Mumia flava: one gene and its partner. The protein of the gene in region 1 interacts with the protein of each later gene in a pairwise test. Links are inferred from orthologs where the notes say so. Each region holds a gene or a part of one and is shown on either strand. Other genes may lie near its edges.

The links.
Region 2: the proteins of aceE (region 1) and nth interact in binary tests that used the Escherichia coli proteins (3 or more experiments, as listed by UniProt). The link is inferred for Mumia flava from one-to-one orthologs.

The regions. Positions count from the first base shown.
Region 1 is NZ_PGEZ01000002.1:504,702-513,689, reverse strand. What follows is about bases 3,217-6,578. They hold aceE (pyruvate dehydrogenase (acetyl-transferring), homodimeric type), read right to left. Parts: upstream 6,180-6,578; coding sequence 3,417-6,179; downstream 3,217-3,416. Other genes in these bases: CLV56_RS16490 (DUF3052 domain-containing protein), read left to right, coding at 6,449-6,578; CLV56_RS16500 (phosphatase PAP2 family protein), read right to left, coding at 3,217-3,344. Outside these bases: CLV56_RS16510 (PucR family transcriptional regulator), read right to left, coding at 1-1,066; CLV56_RS16505 (alpha/beta fold hydrolase), read left to right, coding at 1,149-2,114; more of CLV56_RS16500, read right to left, coding at 2,160-3,216; more of CLV56_RS16490, read left to right, coding at 6,579-6,868; CLV56_RS16485 (AMP-binding protein), read left to right, coding at 6,966-8,606; CLV56_RS16480 (peroxiredoxin), read left to right, coding at 8,603-8,988. UniProt on the Escherichia coli protein: Component of the pyruvate dehydrogenase (PDH) complex, that catalyzes the overall conversion of pyruvate to acetyl-CoA and CO(2).
Region 2 is NZ_PGEZ01000001.1:1,685,878-1,694,371, reverse strand. What follows is about bases 4,301-7,168. They hold nth (endonuclease III), read left to right. Parts: upstream 4,301-5,280; coding sequence 5,281-6,057; downstream 6,058-7,168. Other genes in these bases: CLV56_RS08010 (NUDIX hydrolase), read left to right, coding at 6,716-7,168; CLV56_RS08015 (TlpA family protein disulfide reductase), read left to right, coding at 6,054-6,686; CLV56_RS08025 (Crp/Fnr family transcriptional regulator), read right to left, coding at 4,443-5,120. In the rest of the region: bagB (ArsA family ATPase), read right to left, coding at 1-749; ATPase BagA, read right to left, coding at 746-1,714; Sp36 family protein, read left to right, coding at 1,751-1,912; CLV56_RS08040 (RidA family protein), read left to right, coding at 1,912-2,373; CLV56_RS08035 (NUDIX hydrolase), read left to right, coding at 2,432-3,244; CLV56_RS08030 (MBL fold metallo-hydrolase), read left to right, coding at 3,241-4,050; more of CLV56_RS08010, read left to right, coding at 7,169-7,447; CLV56_RS08005 (MarP family serine protease), read left to right, coding at 7,444-8,494. UniProt on the Escherichia coli protein: DNA repair enzyme that has both DNA N-glycosylase activity and AP-lyase activity. The DNA N-glycosylase activity releases various damaged pyrimidines from DNA by cleaving the N-glycosidic bond, leaving an AP (apurinic/apyrimidinic) site.

The DNA of each region.
Region 1 (8,988 bases):
GCAGACGGTAGCGCACCGTGTTGGGGTGCACGAACTGGCGCCGGGCCGCGGCCTCGACCGACGAGCCGGCCTCCAGATAGGCAGCGAGGGTGCCGAGCACGACGGGGTCGTCGGCACGGAGCCGCTCGTACACCTGACCGACGAGCTCGCGACGGGCATGCCCGTCGCCGGCCAGGGCCCGCTCGACGAGCAGCTCGTCGGCGAGCACCGGCCGGGGAGCGTCCGGCCAGCCGCCCGCCGCGCGGTACCCCGCCACCGCGGCGCGCGACGACCGGTGCGCCTGCGCGACCGAGCCGACCGGCGGACCCACCACGACCGGACCGTCGCCGAAGGCCGACGCCACCGCGAGCGCTGCGGCACGCGGCTCGTCGGCGCCGGCCAGCAGCACGACGAGGCGGTCGAGCTGGACGGAGGTGAGTGCGGTCAGCCCGGAGCGCCCGGCGCACGACCGCACCTGCTCGACGACCGTCTCGTCGTCGACCCCGGGAGCCTGCGGGGCCGCGCCCACCACCACGACCACCGGACCGCCCGCGTCCCACCCGAGCACCGCGACCCGGGAGCGGACCAGGTCCTCGGTCTCACCGCGGACGACCGCGTCCACGGCGAGCGCCTCCAGCCTGGCGTCCCACGCTCCGCGCGCCTCCGCCGCGCGTGCGTAGACCTCGGCCGTGGCGAACGCGACCTCCCGCGCGTACTCCGACATCGCGCGAGCCGCCTCGTCCGCCTCCTCCGGACCGAACAGGTCGACGATCCGGCTCTCGATCACCTCGATCGTCGTCCGCACCATCGCCACGGTCCGCTGCAGGCTGACGTCGCGGGTCAGCGTGCGCGGCGCGGCCCCGAAGACCTGCTCGGAGACGTCCAGCGGGCGCCCGGGGGAGCGCAGCCACTGCGAGCACTGGGCGATGCCCGCGTGCGCGATCATCGAGATCCACGAGCGCTGCTCGGCGTCGAGCTCGGAGAACCAGTCGAGCTCGGAGTCCATCCGCGCGATCGCCGCGGTCGTGAGGTCGCCCAGAGAGCGGTCCAGGACGGCCGCGTAGCGTGCTCGTGCGGTCTGGGTCACGTGCCCAGACTAGGGTGCGCGAGGCTCGCCGACCGGTATCGTGACGCCTGAGGACTCGTCCGGGGGGATGAGGAGGGCCGCCATGGAGCGCGCGACCGACCCTGCCCTCGAGACGCGCTGGGTCACCGTCCACGGCCACCGGCGCGCGTACCGTCTCGCGGGCGACGGTCCGGTGCTCCTGCTGCTGCACGGCCTCGGGTGCGACTCCTCGACCTGGCTCCCGGTGATGGGCCGGCTCGCCGAGCGCTACACCGTGCTCGCGCCGGACTTCCTCGGTCACGGCGCGTCCGACAAGCCCCGCGCGGACTACTCGCTCGGTGGGTACGCGAACGGGATGCGTGATCTGCTCGCGTGCCTCGACCTCGACCGCGCGACCGTCGTCGGGCACAGCCTGGGCGGAGGGGTGGCGATGCAGTTCGCCTACCAGTTCCCCAAGCAGACCGAACGGTTGTGCCTGGTCGCACCCGGCGGCCTCGGACCGGAGGTGTCGCCGCTGATCCGGGCCCTCACCCTGCCGGGCGCCGGCGTGGGCCTCGGGCTGCTGTCGGTCCCGCCCGTACGGGCGCCGCTGCGGCGGCTGCTGCGCGGACTGTCGCGCACCGGGATCCCGCACACCCGCGACCTCGACGAGGTCGCCGACGTCTACGCGCAGCTGTGCGACCCGGCGGCGCGGGCGGCGATCCGTGCCGTGACGAGCCACGTGATCGACTGGCGGGGACAGCGGGTCACCATGCACGACCGCGCCTACCTCGCGGAGTCGGTCCCGCTGTGCCTCGTGTGGGGCGCGTGCGACGACGTGATCCCGGCGCGGCACGCCACGCTCGCCCGACGCGAGGCCGGGCCCACGCGGGTCGAGATCTTCCCGCGCTCCGGCCACTTCCCGCACAAGGACGAGCCCGAGCTGTTCGTGGAGGTGCTCAGCTCGTTCGTCGACCAGCAGCCGGCCGTGCGCTACCGCAAGAAGATGTGGCGCTCGGCGCTGCAGGCCCACGGTGCCGTCGTCGAGGACGAGGACGAGGCCGAGGACGCCGCGCCCCAGGCGGGCTGAGCACGGGCCGGCCGGACCGCTGACGCAGGGGTCCGGGCCCGTACGTCAGGTCGTCGCGTCGTCGGTGGTCGCGTCGTCGGTGGTCGCGCCGACCTCGGCGTCGCCGCGCCCGAGCTGTCCGCGGCGGCGACGGTAGCCGCGGTTGCCCGTGACCAGCGCGCCGATCGCGACCGACGCCCAGGCGATCGCCGCACCGCCGAGATCGTCGACGACGTAGTGCCAGCCGAAGTAGATCGTCGCGAGCACCGTGCAGGCGAAGTAGACCCACAGCACGTTCATCAGCCAGCGGTTGAGGCCGATCCGGCGGAAGAACAGGCACGCCGTGAGCACGACCGACACGTGCAGCGACGCGAAGCCGGCGATCCCGTAGATCGCGTCGCTGGACCACGGGTCGTGCCTGACCTCGTACCCGTTGTCCGCGAGGTACTCCTGGAGGCTCGCGACGCCGGAGTCGGCCGGCAGGTCGTAGAACAGCGAGGGGTTGGCGAAGACCGGCCCGAGGGTCGGCAGGAGGTAGTAGCTGGCGACGCCGAGGATCCAGTTCAGGCTCAGCGCCGTCGCGTACCAAGCCCCGAGGGAGAGGTTGCGGTTCAGGACCAGGACCGCGGCGAGCGAGACCGGGACGAGCATGAGGTACGACGTGTAGACCGTCGAGAGCACGAAGCCCGAGGCGCCGGTGCCGAGGAGGTCGTGCAGCAGCAGGCCCGGGTAGTGCCCGAAGAACAGCCAGTGGTCGAGCTTGAGCAGGTCCGCGTCGTAGAGGACGTCCTCGCGGATCACCGGGAGGAAGCTCTTGAGGTTGCGGTAGCAGACGTAGCAGACGTAGAAGCAGATCAGCCCGGTCGCGGCGTGCGCCAGACGCCCCCAGGTCCACTCGGTCCGCACGATCGTCACGGCCCGCGAGAACAGCCCGCGGACGCTGCGGTTCTGGACCAGAGCCTGGACGAGGACGCCGCCGGCGATGAAGAGCACGCCGAGCATCGGCAGCCGGACGTACGCCGGACCGAGGAAGCCCTCCGGGTCCCGCAGCGGGAGGTCCAGCGACGCCGAGGTCGAGATCGTGAAGATCCCGACGAGCACGGAGAAGGCCACGAGGAACGTGTACGGCCAGCGCACCACACGGACCCACGTCGGCGTCATCGCCGCTGCCTCCTTGCTCGCGTCAGCCTCCGGCGTGGCCACGGACGTGCCGACGCTCGGGGCGGACGTCGTGTCGTCGCCAGAACCCATGCGGGCGATTCTAGAGGACGCGGGGGCGCGCCCCGACGTGCCGCCGCGTCCCCCGTGATCATGCGCCGACGCTCAGGCGTCCGCGCCCTCCTGCGGCACGTCCGCCACCGCCTGGGGGTCGTCGAGCTCGAAGCGCTGGTACGCCTCCGCGGCGGTCTCGGGCTTCACCTCGCCGGTCGCGGCCAGCGACTCGAGGACCCCGACCACGATCGACGCGGTGTCGATCTGGAAGAACCGCCGTGCGGCTGCGCGCGTGTCCGCGAAGCCGTAGCCGTCGGCGCCCAGCGACATCCAGTGCCCCGGCACCCAGCGGGCGATCTGGTCCGGCACCGCACGCATGTAGTCGCTGACCGCGACGACCGGGCCCGGCTGGTCCGACAGGGTCCGGGTGACGTACGGCACCCTCGGCTCGCTCCCCGGCGCGTTGAGGTTCTCGCGCGCGACCTCGTCGGCCTCGCGCGCCAGCTCGTTCCACGACGTGACGGACCACACGTCGACCGCCACGCCGTACTCGTCGGCGAGGATCTGCTGCGCCTCGACCGCCCACGGCATCGCGACACCGGAGGCGAGCACCTGAGCGCGGGGCGCGTCGGCGGCCGCCTCGCCGGCCGCGCGGTAGCGGTACATCCCCTTCAGGAGACCGTCCACGTCGAGACCCTCGGGCTCGGCCGGCTGCACGATCGGCTCGTTGTAGACCGTCAGGTAGTAGAAGACGTCCTCGCCGTGCGGGTGCTCCTCGGTCGAGCCGTACATCCGCCGCATGCCGTCGGCGACGATGTGGCTGATCTCGAAGCCGTACGCGGGGTCGTAGTGCACCGCCGCCGGGTTCGTCCGTGCGAGCAGCGGCGAGTGGCCGTCGGCGTGCTGCAGCCCCTCGCCGGTCAGGGTCGTGCGCCCGGCGGTGGCACCGACGAGGAACCCGCGCCCGAGCTGGTCGCCGAGCGCCCACAGCCAGTCGCCGGTGCGCTGGAAGCCGAACATCGAGTAGAAGATGTAGACCGGGATCATCGGCTCGCCGTGCGTGGCGTACGCGGTGCCGGCGGCGGTCATCGACGCGACCGCCCCGGCCTCGCTGATGCCTTCGTGCAGGAGCTGGCCGGAGTCCGACTCCTTGTAGGCCAGCAGGATCTTGCGGTCCACCGACTCGTAGGACTGGCCGTGCGGGTTGTAGACCTTCGCCGTCGGGAACATCGAGTCCATCCCGAACGTGCGGAACTCGTCCGGCGCGATCGGCACGACCCGCTTGCCGATCGACTTGTCGCGCATCAGGTTGCGCAGCAGGCGGACGAACGCCATCGTCGTCGCGATCGGCTGGTTGCCCGAGCCGCCGCGCAGCTCCTCGTACGCCTTGTCACCGGGCAGCTCGACCGAGGTCGGCGCGACCCGCCGGCGGGGGATCGACCCGCCGAGCTGGCGGCGCCGCTCCTTCATGTACTGGATCTCGTCGGAGTCCGCGCCCGGGTGGTAGAACGGCGGCAGGTCGTTGTCGTCGATCGCGGCGTCGCTGATCGGCAGGTGCAGCCGGTCGCGGAAGACCTTGAGGTCGTTCTTCGTCAGCTTCTTCATCTGGTGGGTCGCGTTGCGGCCCTCCAGCGCGTCGATCGTCCAGCCCTTGATGGTCTGGGCGAGGATCACCGTCGGCTGCCCGGTGTGCTCGGTCGCGGCCTTGAACGCGCCGTACACCTTGCGGTAGTCGTGGCCGCCGCGCGGCAGGCGCGCGATCTGGTCGTCGCTGAGGTGGTCGACCATCTTGAGCAGCCGCGGGTCCGCACCGAAGAAGTGCTGCCGGGTGTAGGAGCCCTCCTCGATCGAGTACGTCTGGAACTGGCCGTCCGGCGTGCGGTTCATCTGGTTGACCAGGACGCCGTCGACGTCGCGGGCGAGCAGGTCGTCCCACTCGCGGCCCCAGATCACCTTGATGACGTTCCAGCCGGCGCCGCGGAAGTACGACTCCAGCTCCTGGATGACCTTGCCGTTGCCGCGGACCGGCCCGTCGAGCTGCTGGAGGTTGCAGTTGATCACGAACGTGAGGTTGTCGAGCTCCTCGCGGGCGGCGAGGCCGATCGCGCCGAGCGACTCGGGCTCGCCCATCTCGCCGTCGCCGAGGAAGGCCCAGACGTGCTGGTTGCTCGTGTCCTTGATGCCGCGGTTGTGCAGGTAGCGGTTGAACCGGGCCTGGTAGATGGAGTTCAGGGCCCCGATGCCCATCGAGACCGTGGGGAACTCCCAGAAGTCCGGCATCAGGCGCGGGTGCGGGTAGGACGACAGGCCCTGCCCGGGGCCGTGCGAGACCTCCTGGCGGAACCGGTCGAGCTGGTCCTCCTCCAGGCGGCCCTCGAGGAACGCGCGAGCGTAGATGCCCGGCGACGCGTGCCCCTGGATGTAGATCTGGTCGCCGCCGTCGTCGGCGTCCTTGCCCCGGAAGAAGTGGTTGAAGCCGACCTCGTACAGGCTGGCGGCCGACTGGTACGTCGCGATGTGCCCGCCGACCCCGAGACCGGGGCGGTTCGCGCGCGAGACCATCACGGCGGCGTTCCAGCGGATGTAGGCGCGGATGCGACGCTCGACGTCCTCGTCCCCGGGGAACCACGGCTCGCGCTCGGGCGGGATGGAGTTGATGTAGTCGGTGCTCGTCAGCGCGGGGACGCCGACCTGGCGCTCGCGGGCCCGCTCGAGCAGTCGCAGCATCACGTACCGGGCGCGGCCTCGGCCCCGGCTGCCGACCATCTCGTCGAACGACTCGAGCCACTCGGTCGTCTCGTCGGGATCGATGTCGGGCAGCTGCGAGGGGAGACCCTCGTGGATGACGGGGGGCCGCTCCGATGACTGGGCCACGATGAAGCCTTCTTTCGTCGGGATCGCGTGCAGGGGTGCGCACGTACGAACAGGACCGGCGTGGTGGGCCGATCACGTTCCATCTTGGCACCCACCCTTCCTACCCGCGAGTAGGCGATCGGTCGTCTCGCGACGTGGTCGGGTCAGGTAACGATCACGGGCGCCGGACTGCCCCGACGGGTGCATTGGCGCTAGTGTGTGGCGCCTAGGCAGCACGTAGGCGAGCCTGGGAGCACCGACACACGCACGGAAGAATCAGGGAGGCATCGGTGAGCGCGACCGCGAAGGACGCGGACCGCCCAGGACTGGGCGAGCGGCTCGGGTTCGGGCCCGACATGGTCGTCCAGGAGCTGGGCTGGGACGAGGACGCCGACGACACCCTTCGCGAGGCGATCGAGGACCGGATCGGCAGCGAGATGGTCGACGGCGAGTCCGGCGAGGTGGTCGACGGCGTCGTGCTGTGGTGGCGAGACGGTGACGGCGACCTGGTCGACGCCCTCGTCGACTCCCTCCAGGACCTCGCCGACGGGGGCAACGTCTGGCTGCTGACCCCCAAGGTCGGCCGGCCCGGCTACGTCGACAACGCCGACATCGCCGAGGCGGCACCGATCGCCGGGCTGTCGACGACGACGACCGCGACGGCCGGCGACGACTGGAGCGCGACGAAGCTGTCCACGCACCGGCGCTGACGCGTCGGGCGACGGATTCTCGGGTCGTGCTGTCCCTCATGGTGTCACTCGTGGTTACGATGCTGGGCATCGACCGCACCCGACTTCGAGGGCTGACATGACCAACGAACTGCACGGGCCCGGCACCCACGCCGTCGGCGTCGCCGGACGCAGCGCCGCCTCCCTGCTCGCGACCGGGCTCGTCCGCCCGTACGGCCCGGTGACGCTGGCGCGGATCGGCAAGGCGCTCGTGACCTGGGGCACCGGGCCCGCCGGCGGGTACGCCTCGCTCGCCGCCCGCAACGACCACGGGATCGCCCTGCACGACGAGCGGGGGTCGATGACCTTCGGCGAGGTCCATCGCCAGGCGAACGCTCTGGCGCACGGGCTCGCAGCCCGCGGCGTCGGCGCGGGCGACGCCGTCGCGCTGATGGCGCGCAACCACCGCTGGTTCGTCGTCGCGGCGGTCGCGATCGGGCGCCTCGGCGCCGACGTGCTCTACCTGAACACCGCGTTCTCCGGACCGCAGACCGTCGAGCTGCTCGAGCGGGAGAAGCCCCGGGCGGTGATCTACGACGAGGAGTTCGGCGCCGTGGTCGACGCGGTCCCGGCCGACGTCGCGCGGATCGTGGCCTGGGAGGAGACCGCCGACGTCGACGGCGCCGACGCGACCGTCGCCGAGCTGGTCGCGTCCGGGGACGACACGGAGCCGGGCAAGCCGGCACGCGAAGGGCGCTCCGTGATCCTCACGTCCGGCACGACGGGCACGCCGAAGGGCGCGAACCGCGGGTCCGGCTCCATCGGCGCCGGGGCCGCGCTGCTGTCGCGCCTCCCGCTCCGGTTCGGGATGCGCACGCACATCGCCGCGCCGATGTTCCACACCTGGGGCTGGGCCCACCTCAACCTGTCGATGCTGCTCGGTTCCACGCTGGTGCTGCGGCGACGCTTCGACCCGCGCGACTTCCTGAGGACGCTCGCCGAGCAGCGGTGCGACGCCGCGATCGTGGTCCCGGTGATGATCCAGCGCGCGATGGAGCTGCCCGACGAGGAGCTGGCCCGCTACGACCTCAGCGCCCTGCGCGTCGTCGGCGCCAGCGGGTCCGCGCTCCCGGGCGACCTGGCGATCGCCTGGATGGACCGGTTCGGCGACAACCTCTACAACACCTACGGCTCGACCGAGTGCGCGTGGGCCACGATCGCGCAGCCGGCCGACATGCGGGCGCACCCGGGCACCGCGGGCGCGCCGCCGATCGGCACGACGGTCGCGCTGCTCGACGACGACGGCCGGCCGTCCGTCGGCTCCACGGGGCGGGTCTTCGTCAGCAACGCCGCGCAGTTCGAGGGCTACACGAACGGCGAGACGAAGGAGCAGCGGTCCGGACTGATGGCGACCGGCGACGTCGGCACGATCCGCGACGGGCTGCTCTTCGTCGAGGGGCGTGACGACGAGATGATCGTGTCCGGCGGGGAGAACGTGTACCCGCAGGAGGTCGAGGACTGCCTGGCGCGCCACCCCGCCGTGCTGGAGGTCGCCGCCGTCGGCGTGGACGACGAGCAGTTCGGTCAGCGCCTGGTCGCCTGGGTGGCGACGCGTCCGGACGCGTCGGTCTCCGAGGAACAGCTCCAGGAGCACGTCCGCACCCACCTCGCGCGGTACAAGGTGCCGCGCGCCGTAGTCTTCGTCGAAGAGCTGCCGCGCAACGCGACCGGCAAGGTCCTCAAGCGCCACCTGCGACACGACGAGAGCGAGAGCGAATGACCATCGAGATCGGCACCCCCGCCCCCGACTTCACCCTCAAGAACCAGCACGGCGAGTCCGTCTCGCTCGACAAGCTGCGTGCCGAGCAGCCGGTGCTGCTGGTGTTCTACCCGTTCGCCTTCAGCGGGATCTGCACCGGCGAGCTGTGCGAGATCCGCGACAACCTCGCGGCGTTCAACGATCTCGGTGCCCAGGTCGTGGCGATCTCGTGCGACCCGATGTTCGCGCTGCGCGCGTTCGCCGACGCCGACGGCCTCGAGTTCTCGCTGCTCAGCGACTTCTGGCCGCACGGCGAGGTCGCGAGCGCCTTCGGTGTCTTCGATCCCGAGCGGGGCTGTGCGCTGCGCGGCAGCTTCCTGGTCGACACCGACGGCGTGGTGCG
Region 2 (8,494 bases), on another replicon or contig:
GCCCGGAACCCGCCGAACAGCGCGTCGAACGCCGAGACGAACGTCTGTACGTCACGCAGCACCTGAGCCCCGAGCACCTTCCCGAGCGCGGACGTGACCATCCCGAACCCCGCGGAGAAGAGCCGCGCCGGGCCACGCGCCGGCGCCAGCAGGAGTCGCAGCAGGCGTCCGTCCAGCAACGACGCGAGCCGCTCCGGGGCGTCCAGGAAGTCCAGCGCCGAGCGGGACGGCGGCGTGTCGACGACGATCAGGTCCCAGCGCGGGTGCTCGGCGTCGGCGATCGCCTCGGCGTGCAGCTGCCCGAGCTTCTCCATCGCCATGTACTCCTGCGTGCCGGCGAACGAGCTCGACAGCGCCTGGTAGAAGGGGTTCGCCAGGATCTGGGCGGCCTTCTGCGGTGACGCGTGCGCCTCGACGACCTCGTCGAACGTGCGCTTCATGTCGAGCATCATCGCGTCGAGCGATCCGCCGTCGGCGCCGACGCCGTCCACCGGACGCGGGGTGTTGTCGAGCTCGGTCAGGCCGAGCGACTGCGCGAGACGCCGCGCCGGGTCGATCGTGAGCACGCAGACCCGCCGCCCCTGCGAGGCCGCCCGCAGCGCCAGCGCCGCCGACGTCGTCGTCTTGCCGACGCCGCCCGAGCCGCAGCAGACCACGATCTCGAGCCCGGGGTCCGCGAGCAGCGCGTCGACGTCCAGCGGACCGCTCGCGCGACCGCCGGCCGTCCGCACGGTCGACGACGGGGTCACGGCAGGGCCTCCGCGAGCGTCTCGCCCAGCGACAGCAGCTGCGCGAGGTCGATCCCCTCGCTGACCGCCGGCAGCTCGACGACGGGCGCCCCCGCGTCGTCGAGCAACGCCCGCTGCGCGGCCTGGAGCCGCATCCGCTCGATCCGTTCGCGGCCCTCGTCCAGCAGCGCCTGGGCCTGTCCGCCGTCGAGGTCGAGACCGGCGCTCCGCAGCGTCCGGCGTACGCTCGCCGCGGTCAGGCCGCCGTTGCTGATCCGCTCGATCTCGTCGTCGTCGAAGACCGCGGGATGCACCTGGTTCACGATCAGGGTGCCGATCCGCAGCTCGGCCGCGGTCAGCTCGTCCACGGCGTCCAGCGTCTCCTGCACCGGCATCTCCTCCAGCAAGGTGACGAGGTGGACCCGCGTCCGGCGCGAGCGCATCAGCGTCATGATCGAGTCCGCCTGGCGATGGATCGGCCCGACCTTCGCGAGGCCCGCCACCTCCGCGTTGACGTTGAGGAACCGCGCGATCCGCCCCGTCGGCGGAGCGTCCAGCACGACGGCGTCGTAGACCGGGTCGCCGTCGTCGTCGCGCCGGCGCACCGCCTCGTACACCTTGCCGGTGAGCAGCACGTCGCGGACGCCGGGCGCGATCGTGGTCGCGAAGTCGATCACGCCGAAGCGGTCCAGCGCCTTGCCGGCACGCCCGAGGCGGTAGAACATCGCGAGGTACTCGAGCAGCGCCTCCTCCGCGTCGATCGCCAGCGCGTACACGGCGCCGTCGTCGAGCGCCGCGACCTGACGCTCCTCGTACGGAAGGGGCGCGACGTCGAAGATCTGAGCGATGCCCTGGCGTCCCTCCACCTCGCAGAGCAGCACCTTGCACCCCTGTGCGGCCAGGCCGACGGCGAGCGCGGCCGCGACGGTGCTCTTGCCCGTCCCGCCCTTGCCCGTCACGACGTGCATCCGGGTCTGCCCAGCCACGAACCCGAGCGTACGGGGTCGGGATACAGTCGACCCATGACCCAGTGGGAGTACCTGACGGCACCGGTCCTCGTGCACTCGACGAAGGCGATCCTCGACAACTTCGGCCGCGACGGCTGGGAGCTCGTGCAGATCGTGCCCGGGATGAACCCGGAGAACCTCGTCGCGTACTTCAAGCGCCCGATCCAGGACTCGTGATGCCGGCGCCGAGCGAGCGTCTCGCCGGGCTCGGCCTCGAGCTGCCCGACGTCGTCCCGCCGGTCGCCGCCTACCAGCCGGCCGTACGGACGGGCTCGTACGTCTACACCGCGGGCCAGCTGCCGATCCGCGACGGCGACCTGATCACGACCGGCAAGGTCGGGGCGGACGTCACCGTGGAGGAGGCAGCCGCGTGCGCCCGGCAGTGCGCCCTGAACGCTCTCGCGGCCGCCGCGTCGCAGTCCGGCGGGCTGGACCGGATCGCACGGATCGTGAAGGCCGTCGTGTTCGTGGCGAGCACCCCCGACTTCACGGGGCAGCCCGTGGTCGCCAACGGCGCCAGCGAGCTGCTCGGCGAGGTGTTCGACGACGCGGGCCTGCACGCCCGCAGCGCGGTGGGTGTCACCGTGCTGCCGCTCGACGCTCCGGTCGAGGTCGAGCTGGTGGTGGAGGTCGGCTGAGCCTCGAGGCCGGCCGAGCGTCGGTGCCGGTCGATGGGATAGACCTAGGGGCATGACGATGCGCGTCCCCCTGCCCACGTCCCTGCTCGAGCACGTCGGCCGTGACGTCGAGTCCGCCGCGCCCGCGCGCGACGCGGCGACCGTCGTCCTGCTCCGCGACGGGACCGACGGCGTCGAGGCGTACCTCCTGCGTCGGCAGCAGTCGATGCGCTTCGCCGCGGGGATGTACGTGTTTCCCGGAGGCGCGGTCGATCCGCGCGACTCCGACGCCGATCTCGCGTGGGCCGGGCCGGCGCCGGCGATCTGGGCGGAGCGCTTCGGCTGCTCCGAGGAGCTCGCGCGCGCCCTGGTCTGCGCGGCCGTCCGGGAGACGTTCGAGGAGGCGGGCGTGCTCCTCGCGGGCCCCGACGCCGGCTCCGTCGTCGACGACGCGAGCGCCCCCGACTGGCAAGCCGACCGGGCCGCGCTCGAGGCCCACGACATCTCGCTCGCGGAGGTGCTGACCCGGCGCTCGCTCGTCCTGCGGACGGACCTGCTGGCCGCGTGGACCCACTGGATCACGCCGACGTTCGAGCCGCGCCGCTTCGACACGCGGTTCTTCGTGGCGGTGCTTCCCGAGGGCCAACGCGTCGGCACGCTGCCCGGCGAGGCCGACCACGCCTCCTGGATGCCTCTGGGTGCGGCGCTCGCCTCGGTCGACGCCGGTGAGATGGGGATGCTTCCGCCGACCGCCGTGACGTGTCGCGACCTCGCGGGACTGGAGCACGCCGCCGAGGCGCTGACCGCCGCGGCCGACCGTACGATCGCTCCCGTCGTCCCGCGCCTCGTCGTGATCGACGGAAACCCCTACCTGGAGACGGAGCTGCCATGACTCCCCAGACCGCCGTCGCGTCGCACGGGACGCCGTCGCCGTGGGCAACGTTCGTACGCGAGGACAACCCGGGGCTGATGACGCTCGACGGGACCAACACCTGGGTGCTGCGACGGCCGGACGCACCCCCGGGGGCGCTGGCGGTCGTCGTCGACCCCGGCGAGCTCGACGAGGAGCACCTCGGGCGCGTGCTGTCGGTCGCGGCGCCGGTCGGACTCGTCCTGCTCACGCACCACCACCACGACCACACCGAGGGTGCCGAGCGCTTCGCCGAGCTGTCCGGTGCACCGGTGCGCGCTGTCGACCCGGCGCTGTGCCGCGGCGGCGGGGAGACCCTGACCGACGGCGAGACGGTGGAGGTGGACGGAGTCCGGCTCGAGGTGCTGGCCACCCCGGGCCACACCCGCGACTCCGTCTCGTTCCTGCTGCGCGACGACGCGTCCCTGCTGACCGGAGACACCGTCCTCGGACGCGGAACCACCGTGGTCGCCCACCCGGACGGCGCGCTGGGCCCGTACCTCGCCTCGCTGGCCGCGCTCCGCGCCGTGGTCGACACCCTCGGTGGGCCGGTCCGGCTGCTGCCGGGCCACGGACCGGTGCAGCCCGACGCCGGCGCCGTGCTGGACGCGTACGTCACGCACCGCGCCGAGCGTCTCGATCAGGTCCGCGCCGCGCTCGACGACGGCGCCCAGAGCGTGGAGGACGTGGTCAGGATCGTGTACGCCGACGTGGACGAAGCACTCTGGCCGGCGGCGTCGCGCTCCGTGGCCGCGCAGCTCGACTACCTGCGGGGCGACGAGCAGTAGCGCCGCGCAGTCTGCCCAGCCCACTGGGGAGACCCCCACCGGGCGCGGGAAACCATCAGGGCCTGGTGCGCAACTCCCCAGCCAGCTGGGGAGACCCCCACCTGGCGCGGGAAACCATCAGGGCCTGGTGCGCAACTCCCCAGCCAGCTGGGGAGACCCCCACCTGGCGCGGGAAACCATCAGGGCCCAGTGCGCAACTCCCCAGCCAACTGGGGAGACCCCCACCTGGCGCGGGAAACCATCAGGGCCCAGTGCGCAACTCCCCAGCCGGCTGGGCAGACTGTCACCCCCAGCCAACTGGGCAGACCGTCACCCGTCAGCTGCAGGGGCAGGGACAGCCCGTCACCCGCAGGGGCCTGCGGACCGGACGTCCGCGTCGGCGTGGCGGCGCCTCAGCGGGCGCGCTTGGAGAGGCGGTCCGGCTCGATGATGACGACCGAGCGGGGCTCGAGGCGCAGCCAGCCGCGCATGGCGAAGTCGGCGAGCGCCTTGTTCACCGTCTCGCGCGAGGCGCCGACGAGCTGGGCCAGCTCCTCCTGCGTCAGGTCGTGGTGCACGTGGATGCCGTCGTCGGCCTTGCGCCCGAAACGGTTCGAGAGGTCCATGAGCGCCTTCGCGACGCGCCCGGGGACGTCGGAGAACACCAGGTCGGCGACCACGTCGTTGGTCCGGCGCAGCCGCGAGGCGAGCTGGCCGAGCAGCGCGCGGGAGACGTTCGGGTGCTCCTCGAGCCACTTCGTCAGCTCGTCGTGGCCGAGGCTCTCGAGCTCGCACTCGGTGACGGCGGTGGCCGTCGCGGAGCGCGGACCCGGGTCGAACAGCGACAGCTCGCCGAACATCTGGCCGGGCCCGAGGATCGCGAGGAGGTTCTCGCGGCCGTCGGCGGAGCTGCGGCCGAGCTTGATCTTGCCGTCGGTCACGATGTAGAGACGGTCGCCCTCGTCCCCCTCGTGGAACAGCACCTCGCTGCGGCGGAGGTGGCCCGAGGTCATCTTCGAGCCCAGCGACTCCGCGGCCTCGTCGTCCAGCCCCGAGAAGAGCGGCGCCTGGCGCAGTACGTCGTTGTCCACGAGATCTCCTTGTCCCCGACGGAACGGCCGTCGTCCGACGGATGCAGTCATCCGTACGTCAGTGTCCCCCATTGTGTCAAAGGATCGCCAGCATGGCGCCGCTGCGCGTGGCGACCTCGCCGCGATGCTGGACGTCGGCGCTCCTGCGTAGGCTGGCAACGTGCCGAAGCCCGCCCCCGCCGCGCGCCGCCCAGCGAAGAAGCAGCCCGCGAAGAAGAAGCTGCCCGAGGTCCCCGATCCGCCGACCTCGCTGGTCCGCCGGGCACGCAAGATCGACAGGGTCCTGGCCGAGACCTACCCTGACGCCACGATCGAGCTCGACTTCGACGACCCGTTCCAGCTGCTGGTCGTCACGGTGCTCTCGGCGCAGACCACCGACCGCAGGGTCAACGGCGTGCGTCCGACGTTGTTCGGGCGGTTCCCCGACGCGCGTGCGCTCGCGGAGGCGGACCAGAGCGAGGTCGAGGAGATCATCAAGCCGACCGGCTTCTTCCGCGCGAAGGCCGAGCGGATCATCGCGCTGGCGACTGCCCTGGTGGACGACTTCGGGGGCGAGGTCCCGCCGCGGATGGACGACCTCGTGACGCTGCCCGGTGTCGGGCGCAAGACCGCCAACGTCGTGCTCGGCAACGGCTTCGGCATCCCGGGCTTCCCGGTCGACACCCATGTCCAGCGGCTGTCGCGCCGGCTCGACCTGCTCGACGCGACCACGGCGAAGGATCCCGTACGGGCCGAGATGGCCCTCAACCGTCTGGTCGCGAAGAAGGACTGGACCGCGGCGTCGCAGCACCTGATCTGGCACGGCCGGCGCTGCTGCCACGCGACGAAGCCTGCCTGCGGAGCCTGCTCGATCGCCCGGTGGTGCCCGTCCTTCGGGGAGGGCCCGACCGACCCGGAGGTCGCGGCCAGGCTCCTGCGGACCGAGGGGCGGGCGTGAGCCGCTCGACCCTCGTCGCGGTGCTGCTCGGCGCCGTGGTCGTCCTCGCGGCGTGTGGCGGCGAGGATCTCAGCCCCGCCGATGCGCCGGAAGCCTCAGGAAGCGCCGCGAGCGTCGACGCGGACGCCGCCGAGCTCGCCGCGGCGAAGGCCGACGCGGGGATCGAGCCCTGCCCGCGGACGAGCAAGCGGGGGGCTGTGCCGGACGGCCTTCCGGCTGTCGTGCTCGAGTGTCTCGGTGGTGGCGCCCCGGTCAACCTCGCCGGCCTCCCGGGCACGCCGACGGTGATCAACCTCTGGGCCAGCTGGTGCGGGCCGTGCCGCGACGAGCTGCCCGAGCTCGCCCGGCTGCACACCGAGGCCGGCGGGCAGGTCGCGGTGCTGGGCGTCGACTACCGCGATCCCGACCCGCTCGGCGCCATTGCCCTGGCGGCCGACAGCGGGGTGACGTACCCGCTGGTCAGCGACCCCGACGAGGCCGTGCGCGACGCGCTCGGCGTGATCGGCCTTCCGCAGACCGTGTTCGTGGACGCGTCGGGCACAATCGTCGCAACGGAGCGCCGTCCGGTCACCGACTACGACGACCTCGTCGGCCTCGTCGACGAGCATCTCGGGGTCGACCTCCGATGAGCGGCACGCGGAGCACGAGAGGACCGTCGATGACCCACGAGCCCGAGCTGGTCGGCCACCAGGCGCTGCCCTCGTGGCTGCGGCCGGTGGCCGAGGCGGGGTCCGCGATCGACAGTCCGCGCTTCCTCTCCCCGTCGATGCCCGAGGCCCCGACGGACGCTCGTCCCGCGGCGGTGCTCCTGCTGTTCGGTGAGGGCGAGGCCGGTCCGGACGTGCTGCTCACCGAGCGCGCGCACACCCTGCGGTCGCACGCAGGCCAGATCGCGTTCCCCGGAGGTGCGACCGACCCGACCGACGCCGGTCCGATCACCACCGCGCTGCGCGAGGCCGAGGAGGAGGTCGGGCTCGACGCCGACGGCGTGGACGTGTTCGCGACGCTGCCGCGGCTCTGGCTCCCCCCGAGCAACTTCGCCGTCACCCCGGTCCTCGGCTGGTGGCGCGACCCGGTCCCGGTCGGACCGGTCGACACCGTCGAGGTGGCGTCGGTGTTCCGCACACCGCTGGACCACCTGATGGATCCACGCAACCGCTTCACCGTCACCCACCCGTCGGGCTTCCGCGGGCCGGGTTTCGACGTCGCTCACGGCCTGACTCTGTGGGGCTTCACGGCGGGTGTGATCGCACGGCTGCTCGCCCGGGCCGGCTGGGAGCGCCCGTGGGACACCGAGCGCCTGCGCCCGTACCCTCAGCCGCGCACGGACCCGGTGATCGAGGAGATGGAGGCCGACGTCGCGCGGTCGCAGCGACGAGGCGACAGGTGAACCTCGTCGACGTCGCGATCCTCCTGGTCGTCGTGGCGTACGCCGCGGTGGGTTACTGGCGCGGCTTCGTCGCCGGGTTCGCCGGTGTCCTCGGGCTGCTCGTGGGCGGGTCCGTCGGGCTGGTCCTGGTCCCGCTTCTCCTCGGCGGGCTCGAGAGCGGGCTGGGTCGCTCGCTGCTGGCGCTCATGGTCGTGCTCGTGCTGGCGTCGTCCGGGCAGGCGATCGGCTCGCACTTCGGGGGAGGTCTCCGCGACCGCCTGACCACTCCCGCAGCCCGGGCTGCGGACGCGGCCGGCGGGGTCGCGCTCAGCGTCGCCGCCGTCCTGGTGCTCTGCTGGGCGCTGGGATACGCCGTGTCCGGGGCGCAGATCCCGGGAGCGTCGTCGTCGGTGCGTGGCTCGAAGATCCTCGCGACGATCGACGGCGTCATGCCGGACCCCGCCCGGGAGGCGCTGCACTCGTTCGACGGGATCGTCGACTCCACGCTCTTCCCGCGTTATCTCGACCCGTTCGCGCCCGAGACGATCGAGCCCGCGGCCGCGCCCGACCCCGAGGTGCTGAAGCAGCCCGGGGTCCGCAAGGCCCGGCGCAGCGTCGCCCGGATCACCGGGCAGTCGTCCTGCGACCGGATGCTCGAAGGCTCCGGCTTCGTCTTCGCCTCCGACCGGGTGATGACGAACGCCCACGTCGTCGCCGGCGTCACCCAGCCGTACGTGACGGTGCGGGGCCAGGAGTACGAGGCGACGACCGTGGTCTACGACCCCGATCTCGACGTCGCGGTCCTCCGGGTGATCGGGTTGCGGGCTCGGCCGCTGGCCTTCGACCCGTCCGGGGCGCCGGGAGACGACGCCGCCGTGCTCGGGTTCCCCGAGAACGGCCCGTTCGACGCGCGCGCGGCACGGATCCGTTCCGAGCAGCGTCTGCGCAGCCGCGACATCTACGGCGAGCAGCGGGCGACCCGTGAGGTCTTCTCGCTGAGGAGCCTCGTACGTCCGGGCAACTCCGGCGGGCCCGTGATCTCGTCGCAGGGGCGCGTCTACGGGGTGG